Regions from separate parts of the Shewanella sp. 5_MG-2023 genome, predicted to be linked through region 2. Evidence: predicted binding sites of a transcription regulator. Region 2 holds the regulator's gene; the other holds the start of a gene.
What was found. Region 2 encodes MetJ, which represses methionine synthesis genes. Its sites were predicted from a motif close to TAGACGTCTAGACGTCTA; they were not measured.
Positions count from the first base shown of each region.

Region 1: a site for MetJ is predicted at 1,672-1,689, ahead of metK (methionine adenosyltransferase). Genes of this name have one in related genera too.

Region 1 is NZ_JAUORC010000011.1:107,514-111,847, reverse strand. It holds gene Q4557_RS08400 (winged helix-turn-helix domain-containing protein) at 1-949, opposite strand, end outside; gene metK (methionine adenosyltransferase) at 1,732-2,883, shown strand; partial or broken gene Q4557_RS08390 (flavin reductase family protein) at 3,026-3,493, opposite strand; gene Q4557_RS08385 (GNAT family N-acetyltransferase) at 3,944-4,334, shown strand, end outside.
Region 2 is NZ_JAUORC010000002.1:8,590-12,923, reverse strand. It holds gene Q4557_RS01020 (bifunctional aspartate kinase/homoserine dehydrogenase II) at 1-963, opposite strand, end outside; gene metB (cystathionine gamma-synthase) at 1,026-2,186, opposite strand; gene metJ (met regulon transcriptional regulator MetJ) at 2,394-2,708, shown strand; gene Q4557_RS01005 (sulfite exporter TauE/SafE family protein) at 2,845-3,585, shown strand; gene Q4557_RS01000 (conjugal transfer protein TraF) at 3,647-4,334, opposite strand, start outside.

The DNA.
Region 1 (4,334 bases), on a different contig from region 2:
CGTTTTTACCGGGCTTGGTTAATTGTGTACTTTGCTTTGTCGACATCGAATATGAAAACAAAGCCACTCTATCAGTTAATTGCTTCGCAAAAATAAGTGTATCTTCATCATTTTTTGACCAGCTCAGTACTCGTTTAAATGGCAAATAAAAGCAGCCCTCAGTCACAAGATCATCGGTATTTTGCTGTAAATGCCTTACTCTTACTTGGCAAACACCACTAGCTAAAACTCGCACGTAAGCCAGTTTTTGATCGGACGGCGACCAAGCGGGAGAAGCTTCTTCACTATCGACAAACGAAATTAATTTCAGTGGCGAGTCATTGTTATTAAGCTCTTTAATATAAATTTTGCCCGGTTGCTGACCATTACGCCATTGCATCGCAAGGTATTTGCCATCATTGGACACGGCAATATGCTCTTCAACCCCTTCAAAATTGGTCACTTTACTTTTTATTGGTGACGCCAAAGCGGCTGCGGCTTCAGGCTCTGTAAAAGATTTGATAAATTGATAAGCGGAATAACTGAGTAGTATCACAAATGCGAGCACAAAAACTGCCAACACGGTATGTTTACGGCCTGCCTTTTTGTGAGTGATATCTGAAAGACTCGTCTCCTCATTAGCTGAAGAAATTAATGAAATCGGTAACACTAATTGGTAACCAAGTTTTGGTAATGTCAGCAGTAAATCAGCTTCAATATGTAAATCTTTAAAGGATTTTCGTATTAGCCATACTGAATTAGTGAAACCTTTTTCACCAACAGCTTGGTTACCATCCCAGATGGTATCAATTGCTGTTTGGCGAGAAACAATATGATCTGGACTATCAATAAACAGTTTCAGCAACTCAAACACTTTAGCCGACAACTTAATTGTCTTATCACCACAGCTTAAGGTCATTATGCTGCAATCTAACGTACACGGCCCTATTTGATACTGAAGTAATGCCATCAAGTCTCACCTAGTAATTTGTTATTATTATTATTTTCACTAGTCATCATAAATATAAATCAAATAAAAACCATTCTACGCACAAGTTGTTTGATACAAAATTAATTAAGCCACTGTTAATAAAGGAATTGACCAGTGTTACAACTTGTATCGAAATATAAACAGTCACTTTATATAAATAAATATTATGAGTTATAGCTTGGTAGTATACAAAATAGCGTACCAGCTAACAATTACGTTTACATTTATTTAACAAGCGATTTGTGTTGATATTAGCGCTTTTTTTAGTGATAAATGCTAAAGGCACAGCAGCATTATTTAAAATACAACTTACTTGTCTGATTTTATTCAATAAAGACACGAGGTTAACCACAGTATTTTTTCAGAGCTTAGCCTCTCTTAAGGCTTATCAAACTCTGTATAGGTACAATAAAGTGGAATCTTGCTGGTTTACATAAGGCTTAATGACCATATTTCTAGTAAGTCAATAAGGGGGCCTCTATTGATAAGCCCAAATCCACTGGCTAAATAAATTGTTTAATTTAGCATACAGCCTTAAAAAATATCACCACAAAAAACACATTAAACTAATACAATCATAAAGATAAGCACAACTAATTCCTAAACAAGCTTTTAGGTTGAATTTAATTATTTGCGGCATTGCACAATTTTTGACTTATTATCGTATTGGGGGGTGTTATCATTTTTAAATTCGACTAAAATAGACGTCTAGATGTAGATACCTCTACACGTTCAAATTCAAAAAGACGAGATTTCCCATTATGGCAAACCACTTGTTCACCTCTGAGTCGGTCTCAGAAGGTCATCCAGATAAAATCGCTGATCAGATTTCTGATGCAGTATTAGACGCAATTTTAGAGCAAGACCCTAAAGCGCGTGTTGCTTGTGAAACTTACGTAAAAACAGGCATGGTATTAGTCGGTGGTGAAGTCACAACTTCTGCATGGGTTGATATCGAAGAAATCACGCGTAAAACAGTGCGTGAAATTGGTTACACCCATTCTGATATGGGTTTTGATGCTGATTCTTGCGCCATTTTAAATGCCATTGGTAAGCAGTCTCCTGATATCAACCAAGGTGTTGACCGCAGTGATCCTGCAGAACAAGGCGCTGGTGACCAAGGTTTAATGTTTGGTTATGCCAGCAACGAAACTGACGTATTAATGCCTGCTCCTATTACTTACGCTCACAAACTTGTGAAACGTCAATCTGAAGTACGTAAAGATGGCACCTTACCTTGGCTTCGCCCAGATGCAAAAAGCCAAGTTACCTTTGCTTATGATGAAGGTAAAATTGTTGGTATCGATGCAATCGTTCTATCAACTCAACATCGTGAAGATGTTAGTCAGGAAGACTTAATCGAAGGCGTAATGGAAACCATCATTAAGCCAGTTTTACCATCACAGTGGTTAAACAAAGATACTAAGTACTTCATCAACCCAACTGGCCGTTTTGTTATTGGTGGCCCTGTAGGTGACTGTGGTTTAACCGGTCGTAAAATCATCGTTGATACCTATGGCGGCATGGCGCGTCATGGTGGTGGTGCTTTCTCAGGTAAAGACCCATCAAAAGTTGACCGTAGTGCTGCATACGCAGCACGTTATGTAGCGAAGAACATCGTCGCTGCAGGTCTTGCAGATCGTTGTGAAATCCAAGTTTCTTATGCAATCGGTGTAGCAGAGCCTACCTCAATTAGCATCGAAACATTTGGTACCGGTAAAGTATCAGAAGACGTATTAATTAAGTTAGTTCGTCAACACTTCGAACTGCGCCCTTACGGCCTAACAGCGATGTTGGATTTGGCTCGCCCAATTTACCAACAAACTGCTGCTTATGGTCACTTCGGCCGTAACGAATTCCCATGGGAAGCGACTGATAAAGCTGAAATCTTACGTGCTGATGCCGGTCTATAATTAGCCCTCATTACAGTATGTAAAACTAAAAAAACCGTCAATTGACGGTTTTTTTATATCTATAATTTGCTGATTGATTCAACTTGGACTATTTCGCTATAGTTTTATTTCGCTACAGTTCTGCAGAGCACATAAACTGTCACTACTTACGAGTAAGCTTAACCTTCTCTCTGGTTAAGCAGTAATCACTGCCGGCCATTCTTCCTATGGCATCTAATTTGTCACTATCGATTCTAAAATCCTCAATGATGTCATCTTTAACATGAATAGCGACGACATTACCTAATATTAAATGGCCTGATAACGGTTCATTGCCCAAATCAATAATCTGATTAAGCTGGCACTCAAAGCTAATTAGCGCTTGCTTAACGAGACTCGGCTTAACTATAGATGCTGGGGCTTTTTCAATGTTGGCATACTCAAATTCATCTATATCCGCAGGAATATGATGGCAAGTTTCATTCATCACCGCTAAATCAGGATAGCTCACTGTATTGATGACAAATTCACCCTGTTGGCGAATATTAGTTAACGTATCCTTTTCCTGACCATCATCCATGCCCATAGGGTTGAAACACAGCACTGGCGGGTTAGCGCTGGCCACAGTAAAAAACGAAAAGGTGCTAAATTGGCCACCCCATCAACAGAAATAGTGGAAACCCATGCGATGGGTCTAGGCGTTACTCCACCAATCAATAACTTATATATTTGTTGCTTACTTAACTGTTGTGGCGACAATAACATTAGGCTCTCGCAAATATTCTTAATAGGGTAAATCACATTCAACTTTAACAGTACTATGTCAGGTATGTACGCTGTATAGGTTTTAAAAATATGTTAACCCAACACATTTTGATCGGTTAAAGATGAAACTCCTTTGCAAGATATCAAACCGCTGTTCAGAATGACAATTGCTCAATTCTAACAAGGGAGTAATGAAGCGAGTCTTTTCTATCTAAGCCATCAATTAAACATTAAAATTGTGCCATCCAATAACAAAAGAATGAGCTTTCACCTTTCAGAACTTTATCGCTCTACATACTCAATAGGTAAAAATTTAATGCGTAAAACCCAATGGTTATTTGATGATGTCACTCAATTCAAAACGTCAATAGCACCAGCGATGACAGCCGGGCAACAAAAGTGCTGGTCAATGCTGAAACAGTTTTACAAACAACAGATGCCTTATTCAAAGCCAACAATGAAAGAAGATATAGCGGTGATCATGGCTCAAGATACTCAGTTACAGCAGTCGAATATTGATAAAGAAATGAATGAACCTGTTAATACAGTTTCTAGTGCCGCTATTGCTAAAGGAAAGAGTCGCAATAATCCTGACAATAGTATTATTGCGGTAGTAAGAATAAAGCCCATTGGCCAATATCAGTTGGTAACCGGCCTTGTCGTTGCTAGTGAGTATAGAGGCGGTGGACTTGCCCATACATTGCTAG
Region 2 (4,334 bases):
GGTTTGAATTAGCGCTTGCTGCTTAAAGCGAAACAGCACCACTTCATTTAAACTGGTAACCACTGGAGCGCTAGCTGACGAACTTTGGGGCGCAATAAGGGTAAAGTCAGTATGTGATGCGTAACTTGAGCGCACCGCGAGACTAACATTAGTATCAAATAAGGGCTGTAAAGTTCGGCTGTGCAGTACTGGCGAGCCGAGTTTAGCTAAACGATCGGCTTCAGCAAGTGACATGCTTTCAAGTAATTTGGCATCATTAATTTTATTCGGATCAGCGTTAAATACCCCTTCAACATCGGTCCAAATAGTCACTCGTTCAATGTCCGCTAAGCTGGCAATTAAGGTGGCGCTGTAATCTGAGCCATTGCGGCCAAGTAATAATGTATCCCCTTTACTGTTGGCGCAGATAAAGCCGGTGATAACTAACCGTGTATTTGGATTAGCATCCAGCAGCTTTTGGACTTTTTCGCGGGACTCATCAAGACGAATATTCGGCACAGGCCCTTCATCAGCCACCAGCAGTGAGCAGGCATCAATATTCGCGGCAGCAACGCCAGACTCTCTTAATAAGGCTGCCATTAATCGTGCTGACCAACGCTCACCAAAGCTTAATACATGATTGAGCTGAAATTCATTGCGCTCTTCAAGGGACAATAAACTGACTAATTGCGATTTATCGGTTGATAGGCGCTCACGTAAATCGCGCGCTTGTTCGTTTGAGAGAAGTTGCTCAATCAGGTTTTGCTGATAGCTCACCAGTACTTGTAGCTCTTCTTGCCACAAGTCACCGTTTTCTCTTAAGGAGAGTAATTTATATAAAAAGTTAGTACTTTTACCCGCAGCTGAAACAACGACTAAATCATCACTGTTGCCATGAGTCAGTAAAATATGGGCAACGCGGCGATAGCAATCTGCATCAGCAAGACTTGAACCACCAAATTTATGTAAATGACTGCGGGCCATTTTTCACTCCTTAAACAACATATACCAGCCTGACTACATGAATATAGCCAAGGGAGATTAACTTAAAGCGCAGCGACAGCAGCTAAGCCTACTTCAATATCGGCAACCAAGTCTTCAGCATCTTCAATCCCGACAGATAGTCGCAGTAAAGTATCTTTAATGCCAGCTTCATACCGTGCTGCAGGCGCCATTGCTCTATGGGTCATGGTTGCAGGTACGGCAACTAAGCTTTCCACTCCGCCTAAGCTTTCAGCAACACTGAAAATAGACAGTGCATTTAAAAAGGCGACCACTTCTGCTTCACCACCTTTAAGTTCGAAACTTAACATAGCGCCGAAGCCTTGTTGTTGCTTAGCTGCAATATCGTGACCTGGGTGGTCTTTTAAGCCTGGATAATACACTTTTTCGACAAGATTGCTGGCCTGAAGTACGTCAATAACTTGCTCAGCATTTTTTTGATGCTCGCGAATACGTACAGCTAAAGTACGAATGCCACGTAAGGTTAGGTAACTATCAAAAGCCGAGCCTGTTAGCCCTAAGGTGTTTGACCACCAGTGTAGTAACTCACCCAGTTCAGGGTCTTTTGCCACCACAGCGCCACCTACAACGTCACTATGACCATTGATATATTTGGTGGTGGAATGCATGACGATATCAGCGCCTAGCTCTAATGGCTGTTGCAAAATTGGCGATAAAAAGGTGTTATCAACCACAACTAAGGCATCGACTTTATGGCTTTGCTCAGCAATAGCTTTGATATCAACAACACGTAATAATGGGTTTGACGGCGTTTCTAACCACACCATTTTAGGTTTCTGAGCAATCGCATCACTGAGTGCTTGCTCATCTGTTTGATCAATCACCAGTAATTTAAATTGGCCTTTGTTGGCAAGATTTGTGAACAAACGGTAACTACCGCCATAACAATCGTGAGGCACAATCAGTAAATCATCGGGGCCTAATAAACTAGTGACCAAGGTAATCGCAGCCATACCGGTACAAGTAACCACCCCAGTAGCGCCATGTTCAAGTTTGGCAATGGCTTCACCTAACACGCAGCGCGTCGGGTTTCCTGAACGACTATAATCAAACTCTCTAGGGTTTTTATGGCCATCAAAAGAATAGTTTGTTGATAGATAAATCGGCGGGACTACAGCGCCGTATTGGGTATCTGACTCGATACCTTGGCGTACTGCTAGCGTAGCTGCGCGATGTTTGCTCATTGTAAACTCCTAAAGAATACACACTAAAGAGATGTCTAGATGGCTAAATGTACCTAAGCTAAGTCACATCGTCAATACAAATCAGCCGTTTAGACGTCTAAACATAAAGAAATCTATTTCCATTCGTTATAGAATAACCGCAATAATTTGACTGTTATTATTTAGCGGTTAAAATCTGCCACGAATCTATCGTATAAAGGTGAGTTAATGACTGAATGGAATGGCGACTATATCAGCCCATATGCCGAACATGGCAAAAAAAATGAACAAGTTAAAAAAATCACGGTATCCATACCTTTAAAAGTTTTAAAAGTATTGACTGATGAACGTACCCGCCGCCAGGTTAATAACTTACGTCATGCAACCAATAGTGAACTACTGTGTGAAGCATTTTTGCATGCCTACACTGGACAACCACTGCCAAATGACGGTGACTTATCAAAAGAAGGGCCTGATAGCATCCCATCTGAAGCAAAAGCTTTGATGGATGCCATGGGAATTGAGTGGGAAGATCTTGATTAAGTCAAGCTAGCGACTAGCGCTGAAGTACTTGCGCTAAAGCATAAGCCTGCTCAATTAATCAAACACTGCTCGTCATTTAACGCATCGAGCTCTCAAGCTGAGAGTGAGTTGCAGTATTGCGCCTAAAGAGTCGACAATGGAATTTATCGATCCGCAGACCTTGATGCTTGCATCGGTTATCATTTTTCTAGGCGCATTAACCCAAGGCCTTATCGGTTTTGGGCTTGCGGTTGTTGCCAGTCCACTTCTCTATATCATCGACCCACAATTAGTCCCAGCCCCTGTGATTATGATGGGTTTTTCCATCGCCTTATTGACCTTATTGCGTGAACGTACTCAACTGGAGTTTAATGGGCTGCAATATGCGCTGCTGGGGCGAATACCTGGTGGCTTTATGGGCGCAGGTTTATTACTGTTTGCCCCCCAAGCAGTACTGGGGTTAGCCATTGCCTTTATTGTCGGCGCAGCGGTGTTGCTGAGTATTTTTAAGATCACAGCGCCAGTAAATCGGCTTTCGCTATTTATTGCAGGTGTCTTGTCGGGGGTATTTGGAAATATTGCCGCCATTGGTGGGCCACCATTAGCGATTTTATTAGCCGGTAAAGATGCGCCGCAGTTTAGAGCCGCGCTATCGATCTTTTTTGTTTTCAGCTCAATGATCGCACTGATTATTTTAATGCTTGCAGGCTTAGTGGAAGCAAAGCATCTGTGGTTGTCATTGATGCTATTGCCATCTGTCATACTCGGAAATATTGCCGCAGGAAAGCTAACCAATAAGGTTGATAAAAATAAGACTCGCATCGCCACTATGGTGTTATGTAGCTTAAGTGCATTATTGCTAACCCTTAAGTCGTTAATTGAATTATCAGCAGGCTAGTCGATCATCTTTTTGTGGCAGATATAAATGCAACAATGATGACAGCTAAAAATGATAACGCTTAAAAGTGATAAGAAGTTTGCAGCACAGCGCCAATGGCATCATCACCATAGCTGCCGCTCATATCCAGCTTAAAGGCTTGGCCGATGGCAAAGCCGGTGCCGAAAGAGTAAATATCTACGCTATTATCTTTTAAGTCATGGCGGTAGCCCATGCGTAAAAACAGCCAGTCAGTGGCTTTAACTTCACCGCCCACTCGCCAATACTGCACCGCATCAAACTCGCTAAAACGGCTTTGCTCCACCAGATCAATATCCGTGGTTAAGGTGACTCTGGACCAATCATAAGCAGCTCCCACTGTGACTAACGGCTCAATTTGGTATTCAAATGTCCGTCCTTGAGCTTCAACTGTGGTTATTTTTTTACTGAATAAATTACGAGCAGACAGCCCTAAGGTTAAGCTTTCTGTTGGCTCAATAGCCACCCCAAGATCAAGGTTAAATAAGCTGTCATCATTTCGATATTTATCATCATCAAAATCATCGACATCAAAGTTATTGGCACTGGCACTGTAATGATAGGTATCAATGCGTTGAAACTTAGGTGAAATCCCAACTTTTACAGGCATGTTAACTATAGATAGTGGAAAGCTTAACGCCACCCCAAAATCTGTGACTCCGGCGGCTAATACAATGCCTTGAGAGTCTAAGTCAGTGAGATCTGCAGGAGGGTTGGCGGGATCGAGATTA